Regions from separate parts of the Pseudomonas sp. Marseille-QA0892 genome, predicted to be linked through region 3. Evidence: predicted binding sites of a transcription regulator. Region 3 holds the regulator's gene; each other region holds the start of a gene.
The links. Region 3 encodes FliA, which starts transcription of late flagellar genes. Its sites were predicted from a motif close to CTAAAGTTTNNNNNNNNNNNGCCGNTAA; they were not measured.
Positions count from the first base shown of each region.

Region 1: a site for FliA is predicted at 2,002-2,029, ahead of ACY8D3_RS04170 (methyl-accepting chemotaxis protein). Genes of this name have one in related genera too.
Region 2: a site for FliA is predicted at 2,751-2,778, ahead of ACY8D3_RS10175 (methyl-accepting chemotaxis protein). Genes of this name have one in related genera too.

Region 1 covers NZ_CM143104.1:924,195-929,237, forward strand. The annotation lists gene ACY8D3_RS04170 (methyl-accepting chemotaxis protein) at 352-1,971, opposite strand; gene ACY8D3_RS04175 (SDR family oxidoreductase) at 2,120-2,797, opposite strand; gene ACY8D3_RS04180 (cation diffusion facilitator family transporter) at 2,843-3,784, opposite strand; gene ACY8D3_RS04185 (acyl-CoA dehydrogenase family protein) at 4,174-5,043, opposite strand, start outside.
Region 2 covers NZ_CM143104.1:2,193,662-2,198,704, reverse strand. The annotation lists gene ACY8D3_RS10180 (5-oxoprolinase subunit PxpA) at 1-598, opposite strand, end outside; gene ACY8D3_RS10175 (methyl-accepting chemotaxis protein) at 820-2,703, opposite strand; gene ACY8D3_RS10170 (LysR family transcriptional regulator) at 2,983-3,936, shown strand; gene ACY8D3_RS10165 (TRAP transporter substrate-binding protein) at 4,154-5,043, shown strand, end outside.
Region 3 covers NZ_CM143104.1:2,690,595-2,695,637, forward strand. The annotation lists gene ACY8D3_RS12510 (chemotaxis protein CheA) at 1-1,312, opposite strand, end outside; gene ACY8D3_RS12515 (protein phosphatase CheZ) at 1,394-2,179, opposite strand; gene ACY8D3_RS12520 (chemotaxis response regulator CheY) at 2,199-2,573, opposite strand; gene fliA (RNA polymerase sigma factor FliA) at 2,783-3,526, opposite strand; gene fleN (flagellar synthesis regulator FleN) at 3,531-4,352, opposite strand; gene flhF (flagellar biosynthesis protein FlhF) at 4,428-5,043, opposite strand, start outside.

The DNA.
Region 1 (5,043 bases), 1.8 Mb from region 3:
TCTAACGTCACGACGAGGGGGTGGCATCAGCTCAGGCGCGAAAAGGCCCGATGTGCCGAGGAGGCGGGTGCGCTATGGCGGCGTAACAGCCGAGGCGGTGCAGCGGAGCATGACAGGACCTGACGATCGAGTGATTTAACCGATGCATAAACCGACCGGGCGGCGCGGAGCAAAGTTCCGGTGGTCGGCATGGACAGACTGGGTCCCATGCGCAATGCACCAGGGCGGAAAGTCGGAGTTCGTAGCTTAATGGCAGCAAGAACCGTGGGAGATCGCATTTATGGCCGACACTATAAATGCATAAGGAGCCCGAAGGCTCCTTATGCATAAAGCGCAGATATGCGATGCAGATCACACCTTGAAGCGTTGCACCATCCGGTTCATATCCACCGCAAGACGAGAGACTTCGCCAGCGGCTACCGCGGTCTGGTTGGCACCGGCGGACGTCTGGATCGACAGATCGCGAATACTCACCAGGTTCTGGTCCACCGAGCGCGCCACTTGGGCCTGCTCTTCCGATGCAGTGGCAATGAGGAAGTTGCGCTCGTTGATATCCGTGATTGCACGAGCAATCTCCTCCAGTGCTTCGCCCGCTTCGCTGGCAATGCGCAGGGTAGAGGTCGCTTCGTTACGGCTGCGCTGCATCGCATCCACGGCGCCTTCGGAGCCGGACTGAATCCCGCCGATCATCTGCTCGATTTCGCGCGTCGACTCCTGCGTACGGTGGGCCAGGGCACGTACCTCATCGGCTACCACGGCGAAGCCTCGGCCCTGTTCGCCGGCACGGGCGGCTTCGATCGCAGCGTTCAGTGCCAGGAGGTTGGTCTGCTCAGCGATCGCACGGATCACGTCGACGACCTTGGCAATACCCTGCGCCTGCGCGGCGAGGCCTTCGACCTGCTCGCTGGTACGCGAAACGGTTTCGGCCAGGCTCTGGATCGCACTGACAGTCTGGTTTACACGCGACGCGCCTACGCCTGTGGATTGCTCGGACTGCTGTGCGGAGGCCGAGGCCGAAGCCGCGTTGCGGGCAACTTCTTCCACGGCCGCGGTCATTTCGTTTACGGCAGTGGCGGCCTGTTCGACTTCGCCGTTTTGCTGCTGCAGGCCCATGCTGGCTTCTTCAGTAACCGCATTCATCTCTTCCGCGGCCGAGGCAAGCTGGGTCGAGGCGTCACCGATATGGCGAATGGTGTCGCGCAGCGTGCGCTGCATTTGCGCGGTTGCGTTCATCAGATCAGTCATTTCGTCGCGCCCACTTGGCGCGATTTCGGCGCGGAGGTCGCCATCAGCAATGCGCTGGTTGACGTGCAGCACCTGCTTGAGCGGCGTGACGATGCTGCGGGTATATAGGATTGCTAGGACGATCGTCAGCACAGCCGAGAGCACCGAAATGCCAATCAACAGGGCAATGTTCGTTGCATAGGTGCTGGTCGCAGCATCGCCTGCGGCAGCGGCGCCCTTCGTGTTCCAGTCTTCGAGCACGCCAATCTTTTCGCTCAGGTCATTGGTCAGCGGACGGATATGGGTGTTGATGTACTTGATGCCTTCATTTGCGGGACGCGTCTGGGCAATGGTTACGATCTCGTTCAGCCGGGCGTCGTAGGCATTGATGCCAGCCGCGACATTATTTGCCAGCTCCTGCTCGTGCGGGCCGGCAACCAGACGCATGTAATCCTTAATGGCTTCCTGCATGGCAGGCCGGTTCTTAGCGATGGCGTCCACAGAAAGCTGTTTGATCTGCGGATCTTCCGTCGCAACGGCGCGCAGGGTATCCAGGCGCAGACGGTAAATCGTAGCGTTGAGCTTTGCTGTCTGGCTGATGCTCGCCATCCAGTTGAGCTCGACGTCCTGCTCGGCGTCACGCATTTTGGTGAGGCCCCAGGCGGCAATCCCTGCCAGTATGAAGAGAAGTGCCAGGATGGCGGCGAAGCAAAATGCCGAACGGGCAGAGAGTTTTAGGTTGCGCATGGCAAATACCCGGTGAGTGAATACTCCCGTGTATCGGCGTGCTGCTAAGGGCCTTTAGGGTGGCCTAGTGATACTGTCAAGTCGACCAGTTACCATTTGCGTAGATTGGCTCGCCATGAAATAACAGACCAGGCGAGCCATCCACTTGTTACCAGGCGAGGGGTTGCTGCTCGAAGTCAACGAAGTGGCAGCCGCCGCGGCCGTGGTATGCATCGAGCGTCTGGATCAGCCCGGCAGCGCTTTGCTCGACGGTCACCGGCGCACTGTCGCCGCCCATATCGGTCCTCACCCAGCCAGGGTGTAACGCAAGCACGGTGGCTTGTGGCGCATCATCGGAATGCGTCCAGCTTTGCAGCAGACTATTCAGTGCCGCCTTGCTGGCGCCGTAGAGCGGCATGCTCGCCGACCGGGCGAGGGCGACACTGCCCATCTGGGAGCTGGTGAAAGCCAGAATGCCGTCGGCTTTCAGTCGGTGCTGGATGGCACGCGCAATACGGATAGGCGCGACGGTGTTAGTCATGAACAAATCGGTGATCTCTTCGACCGTGGCGCTATCGATTTCCTTCGGCCCGGAAACGCCAGCATTGAGCAGGATAACGTCAAGGTCATGCCCAACCCCCGCTGCAATCTTGGTGGCGGCATCATCTGCCCTCAGGTCGCTGATGATTTGCTCAAGGCGCCCTGTATGCTCGCTGGCGAGGCGGTCCAGCGCTTCGTTCCCAGGTTTGCGCACAACGACTGTCACGTGATCGCCGCGCTTCAGGAAGCCCTGCGCCAATGCCAGGCCGATGCCACGGGACGCGCCCGCAATGAGAATGTGCTGCATAGTGGAGTCTCCTGAGAGGAATAGGTTGTAAGGAAGACCGGTCATTCAGTGCACGGCCAGGCTGCCGGGCGGGTCGACTTGGACGGTAACGTGGGTCAGCTTGTGACGGGCCTGAAGGTGTGCCGTAACGCGCGCGGGCAGCTGGAGCGGATCGGCGCCAGGCTTGGGCGTCACGTGTACGGTCGCGATGGTCCGATCGTCCGTAAGTGTCCAGGCATGAAAGTGGCCGGCGTCGTCGACGCCCTCCAGCCGCTTCAGCTCCTTCTGGATCACACTTGGATCGAGGCCCGCGGGCGTCGTTTGCAGCAGGACCTGGATCGACTCCGTTACAAGACGCCAGGCGGAACGAACCACAAGCAGCGCTACGCCGATGGACAGAAGCGGGTCGAGTATCGTCCACCCTGTCCACATGATGCCGAGGGCCGCGGCGATAGCGCCGACCGAGCCCAGCAAGTCGCCTACGACATGGAGCAAGGCGCCGCGCAGGTTGCTGTCGCCTCTGTTGCCCGAACTGAGCACCACGGCGCCGACGATGTTCACGACCAGCCCAATCACCGCCACGATCAGCATCGGCATGGCCATGACCTCTACGGGCTGCTGGAACCGCGAGATCGCTTCCCAGATGATCCAGGCAACCAGAAGCAAAAGCATTGCACCATTAGCCAGCGCAGCCAGCACCCGTACCCGGTCGAAGCCGTATGTCCGCCGCTTGTCCGGTGCGCGCGCTGCGAATCGGTAGGCCACCAGCGCCAGTGCCAACGCAGCGGCATCCGAGATCATGTGGCCGGAGTCCGCGATCAGCGCCAGCGAGCCCGCAAGCCATCCACCGACGGCTTGGACGACCGCGTATGTCGCCGTTAGCAGTAATACAAGGCGGATTCTCCGTTCATTGCCCGCAGTGACGGAAGGCGAGTGATCGCCATGCCCATGTCCGTGGTGGTCATGGGCATGGCGATGGTCGTGCGAATGATCGTGACTATGGCCCATCGAAGGTATCCGGCAGACGTGTTGGGTAGCCCGGCACGCAACGTTCCGTGAGGTTCATGTCGCATGTCGATCAATGCCACACCATAAACGTTCCCGGGCCAGGAGTGCCAACCGCTTCGCTTGCCTATGGCATTGCGGCGACGGAAGCAGAGCCGATAGGACGCCCGGACGGCCGAAGCCCCGGTCTTGAATCCAGGGTACGCGGCGCGTCAGCTATACCCAGCCTCAGCGCTTATAGGTTGGGGTCGCCGTTTTCACTGAGATCGGTGACCGATAGAGGCTTCTCGGCGTCGCTCTCAGGCACGCAAGCAGAGGAAGCTCAATTTTCGGCGCAGGTGACTCGGAGCGTTCGACTCCAGGCGCCCCGCCGGGTCAGGTCGCACCTGCAATCAGATCTCGTAGTTCGCCAATTCCCGAGCGATAAGGAGCCGCTGGATCTCACTCGTCCCTTCGTAGATCTGCGTAATGCGCATGTCGCGGTAATACTTCTCGACTGGATAGTCCTCCAGGTAGCCATAGCCCCCGTGGATCTGGATGGCTTTCGAACAGACATACTCGCCGATCTCGGACGCATACAGCTTGGCTTGCGAGGCTTCGCTCAGGCAGGGTTTGCCGGCGCTGCGCAGACGGGCCGCGTGCAGGATCATCAGGCGGGCGGCGTTGATGCGGGTATGCATGTCCGCCAGCATGTTCGCCACGCTCTGGTGCTCGATGATGGCCTTGTCGAATTGAATACGGTCGCGTGCATAGTTCAGCGCGGCTTCGAATGCCGCTCGGGCGATCCCCAGCGCCTGCGCCGCGATGCCGATGCGGCCACCCTCGAGGTTCGAGAGTGCGATGGCCAGGCCCTTTCCCCTCAACCCGAGCAGATTGGCTTCCGGAATGCGGCAGTTGTCGAGCGAAATGGCGCACGTATCGGATGCACGAATGCCCATCTTGTGCTCCGTCTTCTCGACGTTGAAGCCGGGCGTGTCAGTAGGCACGAGGAAAGCCGACAAGCCTTTCTTGCCCAGCTCCGGGTCGGTTACGGCAAAGACGATGGCAAGGCCGGCGCGCTTGCCGTTGGTCACGAACTGCTTGGCGCCATTGAGCACCCATTCGCCGTTCTCCATGGTCGCGCGCGTACGCAGGTTGTTGGCTTCCGAGCCGGCTTGCGGTTCAGTCAGGCAGAAGCAGCCGATGATCTCGCCGCTCGCCAGGCCCGGCAACCAGGCCTGTTGCTGTTCCGGCGTGCCGTACTTGAGCAGGGGACCGCACCC
Region 2 (5,043 bases), 500 kb from region 3:
CTTGCGAAACGATCACATCGCTGTCGTGATGCACAGCCCCTTCGATACGTCGGGAAACCAGAAAGCCCTTCGCGTCGTAGGCGCGGTCCGCGAAGGTCTCGAACCACAGCGTGATACCCGCTTCGTCGGCGAGCGCCTGCGCCTGGCTGTTATCGGCAGTGCTCATGACCATCACCGGCAGGGACGCGTCATAGCGCGCGACGGCTCGAAAAACCGCCCGGAGCGTTCCGGGCTGGCGCATCATGTCCTGGTAGAGCGCACCGTGCGGCTTGACGTACTGCACGCGGGTGCCTTCGGCGCGGCAGATCCCATCCAGTGCACCGATCTGGTAGAGCATCATCGCTTCGACTTCGTCCGGCGTGCAGGCCATGGACCGGCGTCCAAAACCAACCAGGTCCGGATAGGCCGGATGCGCGCCGATGCGTACGCCATGCGCTACCGCCAGGCGCACGGTGTTCACCATGATTTGCGGATCGGAGGCGTGGAACCCGCAGGCGATATTCGCACAGTCGATATAAGGCATGACGTCGGCGTCCAGACCCATCTTCCAGGCGCCAAAACTTTCACCGATATCGCAATTGAGTAGCAGTGCGGGCATGAAACTGTCCTCTCGTCCGGGTGCTCGGGGTTAGAGCCATGGGCCGATTGTTGGAAGCGCCTTGCGGCCTGTCCAACTAATAAAAGCGGACGCCCGCCATAAGAAAAGTCGATTTGGCAACGTTGAGAGGAGGGGGCAACCGGCGGCCCATGTCGTGCGAGTTGTGGAAAGGGGTAGCGATAAGGCGGAGCCAGCCGTGCGGGACACGGCTGGCGATGGCGTCAGGCGATCTGGAAGCGGCCTGTGGTCTGGTTGAGCGCATCGACCCGAGCAGAGAGGCCGCGGGTATGCTCATCGAGTGCAAGGCGAAGATCTCGCGTCTCGCGGTTGCTGTGATTGATTTCCTCCATCTTGCCGGCGATGTCTTCGGTGGTTGCGGAGATTTCCTCGATGGCGACAACGACCTGCGTCATCTCTTCGCTGAGGCGGTCCATCGACTGGGTGATCACATTGATGGCCTCGGCTGCCTGGCCGGCCTGCCGCTCACCCTCTGTCGAAAGGCGTACGCCCTCGCTCATGAGACTGTCCATGCTGCCCGTCTGCTGCTTCAGTTCGTCAATGATGCGCCCGATATCGGTCGTGGCTGACACGGTCTTTTGCGCAAGTGAACGCACTTCATCGGCAACGACGGAGAACCCGCGGCCGGCCTCGCCCGCGCGGGCCGCCTCGATTGCCGCGTTCAGGGCCAGCAGGTTGGTCTGGTCGGCCAGGCTGTTGATCACATCGACAATGCCGCTCACGCGTCCGCTGGACTGGATCAGCTCATTCACCTGTGCGTGAGTGGTCTGGATCAGGCGCGACAGGGCGCGAATGCTTTCTGTATTCGCCATGATCACACTGGCACCGGTTCTTGCCGAATCATGCGCGTGTTGGGTGGCATCGCCAACATCCGAGGCACGGCGGGCCATCTCGTTCACTGTAGCCGCAATCTGATGCGACGCGGATGCCGCTTGTTCGGTCTGGCTTTCGAGGTGACTGCTGTTGCTGTCGAGGCGCTGCATGGCGTCGCTCAGGTAGCCATGCAGGCGGGTCAGCTCGCGATTACCGTCGAGCACCTGCCCGATAAGGGACGATATTCCACGCGTCATGCCGTTGGTGCCCTGGCCCAGCTGGTTGAATTCGTCGCGCGGATTGCGGCCGACTTCGACGTTCACGCGGAGGTCGCCGTTGGCGACGCGAGACAACTGCTGGATAACGGTGGTGAGCTGCTTCATCAAACGGCTGGAAGCCTGGCCGATGGCGATGATGAGGAAGGCCGCGATGAGAATAAAGGCTATACCCAGAATCCAGTAGGCCGACTGGCGTGTCTGCTCAGCCTGGGCAAGCGTCTTGGCGAGGATGCCGTTACGCAGCGCCTGTTGCTGTGCGCTGACGAGGCCTGATAGTTGCTGACCCTGGGCTTCAAGCTGTTTCTCGTCCGCCACGATCTGACTGATTATCGCGTCGGCGCGATCGAAATTCGCGGCGAAGGTTTCGGTGTTTTCGCCGATCTGACTATCCATCCAGTCGAGTTCGATCAGTTTGCTACGCAGGTCCGCTATGGCCTTGCGCGCTTTCTCGGCGTAGCGGCCGTCCAGCGAGGTGAAATAATCCCGCTGGCTGGCGAGTGCTGTTGTAATGAAGGGCTGGATGAGCGCAATCGAAATGGCCTCGAGCGGCGCGGCGATCTCAGCCGCTGTCTTGCGTTCGCCCGATGTCTGGTCCAGGCCGAAACGTTGATTCAGGTCGAGCCATTCCGCTTGGATCCTGGCGTTTTCCTTTACGGCCGCCTCGATGGCCTTCGCCCGACTTTCCAAGTCCGCATCGCCAAGCGGGCGAGCTTGCTCGACAAGGGCACTGGCTTGCTGGGGAAGGCTGTTGAGTCGGTTGCGGTAAGCCTCGATCGTGGAGGCGTCGAGGTATCCACGCATGGTCTCGGTTTTTAGCCACTCGTTCAGAAGCGTAGTGGTAAGCCGGTCGTAGTCGGTCGCGCGTTGCTGCGCTTCCATGGCGGAGCCGAGGTTTCTGTTCGCCCATAGCGCCGATGCCGCCATGAGGGCAAGGCCTAACAGCGTGATGACGATCAACAGGCGAAATTTCTGCTTCCATGACAGGAACAACAGCATGATGGCTCCTTGATATTTATATTTGTAACGGGGCGAACCCTACTGCTTGATCGGCAGGTGCACCAGAACCTTGAGGCGGAAATTCATCCGCTCGTAGATCAATATGAACCGTCTATCCACTTGAGACCTGCTGAATCCATTCGGCTCCGACGCTGTCCTGTAGCGGTTATGGAAAGAGCCAATAAGGCGCGGGGGTGTCAGGCCTGGCATACATGCTGCAGATCGACCAGGCATGAAGGCGCGCGTGCCGCCTTTCGAATCATCGAATTCAGGTCAGACATGAACATCCGATTCCTTGAAACCTTCGTCTGGGTGGCCCGCCTGAAGAGCTTCAGGCTGACAGCGGAGAAGCTCTTCAGTACCCAGGCCTCGATCTCTAGCCGCATCGCAGCGCTTGAAGAAGAGCTGGGCGCCAAGCTCTTCCTGCGTGATTCGAAAGGGGTGACCCTCACGCCCGAGGGGATGCGGGTACTGGAGTACGCCGAACATATGCTCGATACCATGCAGGCGCTCAAGCGGTCGCTGAACGATCCGAATGATGTCCAGGGCCGTGTTCGTATCGGTGCAATGGATACCGTCATTCACACCTGGTTGAGTCCTTTCGTAGCGAAAATCATGGAGCGCTACCCCTCGGTCGAGATCGAGCTGACGGCCGACACCGCGCGAAACCTGTGCGAGCAACTCGACAAGGGCTATCTGGATGTCGTGTTCCAGACCGACATGCTGCGCCGCGATACCGTGCGCAACCAGAACTTGGCTCGCTACACCGTCCAATGGATCGTTCCGACCGGCTCCATCTACGACAGACCCTACGGTTCGCTGGAAGCGATGGTAGGCGAGCGCCTCATCACGTTCTCAAAGAACTCCACACCGCATCAGGATATTCTCAACCTTCTGCACACGGCGAATATCACAGCCGCGCGGGTCAGCTGCGTGAACTCGGTTGCGGCCATGACCCGGCTCATCCATGACGGTTTCGGTATCGGCGCCTTGCCGCCAGCGCTCGTGCCGATCGATCTCGCGCAAGGCACGCTGCGCATCCTCGATGACGTCCCGCCACCGCCACCCATGGATATCGTCGCTACCTGGCGGACAGGTGTGGGGCTCGAGCTGAATGAGCAGATGGTCGCGCTTGCCCAGGATGTCATTGAAGGCTACGTCGCCGACGTCGCCCCCGGCTTCATCGAATTGACGCCTTCAGCGAACCACACGGAGAGTCGCGCGCTGGCCTGAGTCATCTACGGGTCGTGGTTTCGGTTCGCGCAATGTTCAGTCCATTCGCCCCTGCGCCCTTTATTAGGGCGCAGGACGGCCAGCATGCGCGCTTTCTGCACATAAGGTTTTTCGATCATCCGCGCCGGTTTTTTCTAGTTGGACAGCATTGGCCAATGCTTCGAGACTCGGGGCGACGCTGCCGCATCGCAACGATAAAAACCATACGGAGATTCCCATGAAGGCACTCACGTCCGGCTTCAAACTGACGGCACTGGCCTGTCTGCTTGGCCTGTCTTCCCTGCACGCCGTCGCAGCGGACCGTTGGAACATGACCGTCGAGCAACCCGATGGCAACTACCTCACCGAGACCGCCAAGACGTTCGCAAAATCGGCGGCGGAAGCGTCCAACGGCGCGCTGGAGATCCGCGTTCACACCAATTCGGTCCTGTTCAAACGGCCGGAAGTGAAGCGCGCGGTCCAGACCGGCCAGGTTCAGGTCGGCGAGATGCTGATGGCAACGCTGGGCAACGAAGACCCCATCTTCGAGGTTGACAGCGTACCGTTCCTGGCGCGCAGCTTCCCTGAGGCTCACAAATTGTGGCTGGCCAGCAAGCCTGCCGTCGAAGCGCGACTGGCGAAGCAGGGCATTCGCCTGCTGTACGCCGTGCCGTGGCCACCCCAGAGCGTGTTCACTCAAGTGCCGATCAACAGTATGGCCGACTTCAAGGGTATGAAATTCCGTGCCTATAGCCCGGCTACGTCGAGAATGGCCGAGCTGATGGGGGCCGTACCGACGACCATCAATACCGGCGAAATCCCGCAGGCGTTCAGCACAGGCATGATCACCGGCATGCTGACCTCGCCAGCCACCGGGGTCGATACCCAGGCGTGGGATTTCTCCAAGTACTACTACGATGTGAAGGCGTTCATTCCAAAGAACTTCGTCATCGTCAACGAGCGCGCGTTCAAGCGTTTGCCTGAGGCTGCACAGAAAGCGGTGCTCGACGCTGCCGCCAAAGCTGAAGAATCCGGCTGGGCCATGGCGCAGGAGAAGACTGCCGAACTGGTCAAGACGCTGGGAGATAACGGCATGCAGGTCAACGAAGCCTCGCCGGCCGACGTAGA
Region 3 (5,043 bases):
GCATGCGGGTCTTCATGACCGACGTTTGCAGGTCGGCTGTCACCACATCGAGGTTCGAGACCGCTTTTGCCATCGCCTCGTCGCCGCTGTTCAGGCCAAGCCGGACCAGACGGTTACGCACGAGCACGAGCTCGCCAACCATGTTCATGATCTCGTCGAGGCGCGCCGTATCGACCCGTACGGTCGTTTCGGCTTCGCTCGCGACGGGCTTCTCCGCAGGCGGAGCAGAGGCCTTCACCGCCTCTGCTGCACGTGCGGGAGCTGCCACAGATTTTGCAGTACTGGCAGGAGCCGGCGCCGGCGCAGGCTTGGAGGCCGGGGCTTCTGCCTTCGGTGGTGTCACCGTCGCTGCCGGTACGGCTGCCGCAGGTGCCGGCTTAGCGGGCGGTGCGGGCGGCGGTGTTACGGCCGTCGGCTCGAATTTGCCCTTACCATGCAGTTGGTCCAGCAGCGCCTCGAACTCATCATCGGAGATGTCATCAGTGGCAGCCGCAGGGACCGCTGCGGGAGCGGGCGTTTCGACCTTGGTCGGCTCAGCCTTGGGCGGGTCGCTCGGCCCACTGAACTGACCCTTGCCATGCAACTGGTCAAGCAGCGCTTCAAACTCATCATCGGTGATTTCGTCACCCTGCCCGGCCGGTGTAGCGGCGGCCGGCGCAACCGACGCAGCTGCAGCGACAGGCGCAGGCGCTTCGACGAACTTGCCCTTGCCATGCAACTGATCAAGCAAAGCCTCGAATTCGTCGTCTGTGATTTCGTCGCCGCTGGCAGGTGCCACTGGCGCGGCAGCGGGCTCATTACCCAGCGCGCCCATCAAGGCGTCGAATTCGGTATCGGTAATATCTGCCGACACCTGAGCGGCTTCGGGTTCAGGCTCCGGAGCGACATCGGCAATGGGCGCAGGAGCCGGTTCGTCCGCACTGGCTGGCTCTGCCAGACGTGCAAGCGCGGCCAGCAGAGCGGGCGATGCCGGCGTCGGCTCGCTCCGCTCACGGACCTGCCTGAACATCTCATTGACGGTGTCCAGGGCCTGCAGGACCACGTCCATCAATTCGGCATCGACGCGGCGTTCGCCCTTGCGGAGGATGTCGAAAACGTTCTCTGCGATGTGGCAGCATTCGACAAGCGCGTTGAGCTGCAGGAAACCTGCGCCGCCCTTGACGGTGTGGAAGCCGCGGAAAATCGCATTGAGCAAATCCATGTCATCTGGACGGCTCTCGAGTTCGACGAGCTGTTCAGACAGCAATTCCAGGATCTCGCCGGCCTCTACCAGGAAGTCCTGGAGGATTTCTTCATCGGCGTCGAAGCTCATTCGTGTGCTCCCCAAGGGCGTATCGCCATGATCTTTCGTTAGGTGGTCGCCAGGCAGGCGCCGAACCAGCAAGCGGGCTCGTCAGAACCCGAGGCTGGACAACAGGTCGTCGACATCATCCTGATTGGAAACGACGTCTTCCCGTTTATCGGCATGAATCTGCGGACCTTCACCCTGAGATGATTTTTTCTTTTCAGGTGCCTGAACAGGCTCCGCCGGCTCGTGCCGCATGCCGGTGTAGCGGTCCACCTTGCTCGCCATCAACATGAGCTTGAGCAGGTCGCTCTCGACCTTTGTGATTAGCTGCGTCACGCGCTTGATCACCTGGCCGGTCAGGTCCTGAAAGTCCTGCGCCAACAGGATGTCATTGAGGTTTCTGGACAGCTGGTCGCTATCCTGCAAACCGCGAGACAGATAATTTTCAATACGCTTGGCCAGCTCACGAAATTCGTCGGCGCTCATTTCGCGACGCATGAAGCGCTGCCAGTCCGCCATGAGGCTCTGGGACTCGTAACTGATGTAATTCACCAGCGGCGCGCTTTCTTCGACCAGATCCATGGTCCGGTTGGCCGCTTTCTCCGTCATCTGTACGACGTAGGAAAGACGATCCGTTGCATCGGAGATCTGCGAAAGCTCCTTGGCGTGCTCTCCGCCGCCATCAAGCTGCAGGCCGACAATGGCGTTATGCAGCTCACGCGTCAGCTTGCCAACCTCATGATAGACATGGAGGTCTCGTGCCTTATCGAGCCGATGGATGAGAAGAACCGCTTCGCTGAAGTCGCCAGATTCAAGGCTGGAGACCAACTCGCGCGCATGCTGTTTGAGGGTCGATTCGAAATCGCCCGTCTCTGAATCATTTTTTGCCATGACGCCCTCGCGGCCCGGATCAGCCGTTGACCCGTTCGAAGATCTTGTCGATCTTTTCTTTCAGAACCTGAGCCGTGAACGGTTTCACGACGTACCCGTTCACTCCGGCCTGGGCAGCCTCGATGATCTGGTCGCGCTTGGCCTCTGCGGTCACCATGAGCACTGGGAGCTGCTTGAGTCGATCGTCCGCACGCACGGCGCGCAGCAGATCGATACCCGTCATGCCAGGCATGTTCCAGTCGGTTACCAGGAAGTCGAAGTTACCGCTCTGCAGCATTGGCAGTGCAGTCGTACCATCATCCGCCTCGGCGGTATTGGTGAAGCCCAGATCACGCAGCAGGTTTTTGATGATGCGCCTCATCGTGGAGAAATCGTCCACGATAAGAATCTTCATGTTCTTGTCCAAATCGGCCTCCGTACAATCGCCATTACGCCCGATGTCGGGCCGCGCCATTCTATCGTGGAACGTGCTGGCCTCAGCCAGCTCGCCCTTTCAAACATAAGGCTCTTCTTGGTGAAGAAGAGCCCTTTGGAACATATCGATGATCAACGGGCTGACACATACTCCGCCGTCCTGCCAACCCGCGCTTTGAACCTTGCCCCTCAGCGTGCTCGCCACTCACCCAGACGTGAGCGAAGACGCGCCGCACACTGGCTGTGGAGCTGACTGACCCGCGACTCACTCACACCGAGCACCTCGCCGATCTCCTTGAGGTTGAGCTCCTCATCGTAGTACAGCGCCAGCACAAGGCGTTCGCGCTCGGGCAGGTTCGAGATCGCGTGTGCCAGTGCGGACTGGAAACGCTCGTCTTCCAGCTCGCGGGACGGTCCCTGGTGGGTCGTCACATGGTCTTCGTCGTCGCCGAACTCGCCTTCCTGCAGCAGATCATCGAAGCTGAACAGGCGGCTGCCCTGCGTATCGCTGAGAATGCCGTAGTACTCTTCAAGGCTCATATCTAATTCGGCCGCAACTTCCTGATCTTTAGCGTCGCGTCCCGTTCTTGCTTCGACGGCGCGAATCGCATCGCTGACCATGCGGCTGTTGCGGTGCACCGAACGCGGTGCCCAGTCGCCTTTGCGGACTTCATCCAGCATTGCGCCCCGGATGCGGATCCCGGCGTAGGTCTCGAAACTCGCGCCCTTGCCGGAGTCGTACTTCTTGGCTGCCTCGAGCAGGCCAATCATGCCGGCCTGCATAAGGTCTTCCACCTGTACGCTGGCCGGTAGGCGAGCCAGCAAGTGATAGGCAATCCGCTTGACCAGCGGCGCGTAGCGCTCGATGAGCTGATGCTGCGAATCCTTCGCTTGGGCTTTGCTGTACATACGAAGTCCACTGGCTGCTGACATGGGATTAGCCCGCTACGGGTTGTTGCACAAGACGTTCGACGAAAAACTCGAGGTGGCCGCGGGGGTTGGCCGGCAAGGGCCAACTGTCGACCTTCTGAGCGATCGCCTTGAACGCGAGTGCGCATTTGGATCGAGGAAAGGCTTCATAGACTGCCCGTTGTTTCTGTACCGCCTTGCGTACCGATTCATCGTAGGGAACGGCTCCCACGTACTGCAGCGCCACGTCCAGAAAACGGTCCGTGACCTTGGTCAGCTTAGCAAACAGATTGCGTCCTTCCTGCGGGCTGTGAGCCATGTTGGCCAGCACGCGGAAACGGTTCATTCCAAAGTCGCGGTTAAGCAACTTGATCAAAGCGTAGGCGTCGGTGATCGATGTAGGTTCGTCACAGACGACAACCAGCACTTCCTGCGCGGCGCGCACGAAGCTGACGACCGCATCACCAATACCGGCAGCGGTATCGATTACAAGTACATCCAGGTTCTCGCTGATTTCGCTGAATGCCTGAATCAGGCCCGCGTGCTGCATCGGCGAGAGATGGACCATGCTCTGCGTGCCCGAGGCGGCCGGTACGATACGAACGCCACCGGGGCCCTGGAGCAGAACATCGCGAAGATCGCACTCGCCGGCGATGACATCCGCCAGCGTACGCTTGGGTGCCAGACCCAGCAGGACGTCGACGTTGGCCAGGCCAAGGTCGGCGTCGAGCAGCATCACGCGGCGGCCGAGATCGGCCAGGGCCATCGAGAGGTTGACCGACACGTTCGTCTTGCCGACCCCGCCCTTTCCGCCGGTTACCGCGATGACCTGTACAGGGTGCATGCCCATGGTTCTGCTTACCTATTCTCAGTGTGTAGCACAGCACTCCAGAGAGGCTGTCGTGTCGTTTCTGGGCTGCCGGGTTTAACCGGCCCGGCGGCCGCGGTTCTGGTACAGACCGGAAAACATCTCGGCCATCACATCTTCGCTGGGCTCCTCGGCCGCCTGCAGGCTTACTGCGCGGCTAACGATCTGGTGCGAGCGAGGCAGTTGGATGTCCTCGGGAATCTTCGGCCCGTCTGTAAGATAGGCTACCGGTAGCTGATGCCCAATTGCCAGCGCCAAAATTTCGCCGATGCTTCCAGCTTCATCCAGCTTGGTCAGGATGCAACCAGCCAGCCCACAACGCTTGTAACCATGATAGGCCGCTTTCAGCACCTGGCTCTGGCTGGTAGCCGGCAACACCAGGTAACTGCGTGCGTTAATTTTCCGACTCGCTAGTGAGTCCAGTTGCAAACGCAGTGCCGGATCATTCACTGGCAGACCAGCGGTATCGATCAGCACGACGCGCTTCTTGGCCAGCGGCGCCAGCGTTTGCACCAGCGACACGCCTGGGTCGACCTGCACGACCGGTACGTTCAAGATACGGCCAAGGGTCTTGAGCTGCTCCTGCGCGCCGATCCGGAAGTTGTCCATGCTGACGATCGCGATGTTTTGTGAGCCGTACTTAAGCACATAACGCGCCGCCAGCTTCGCCAAT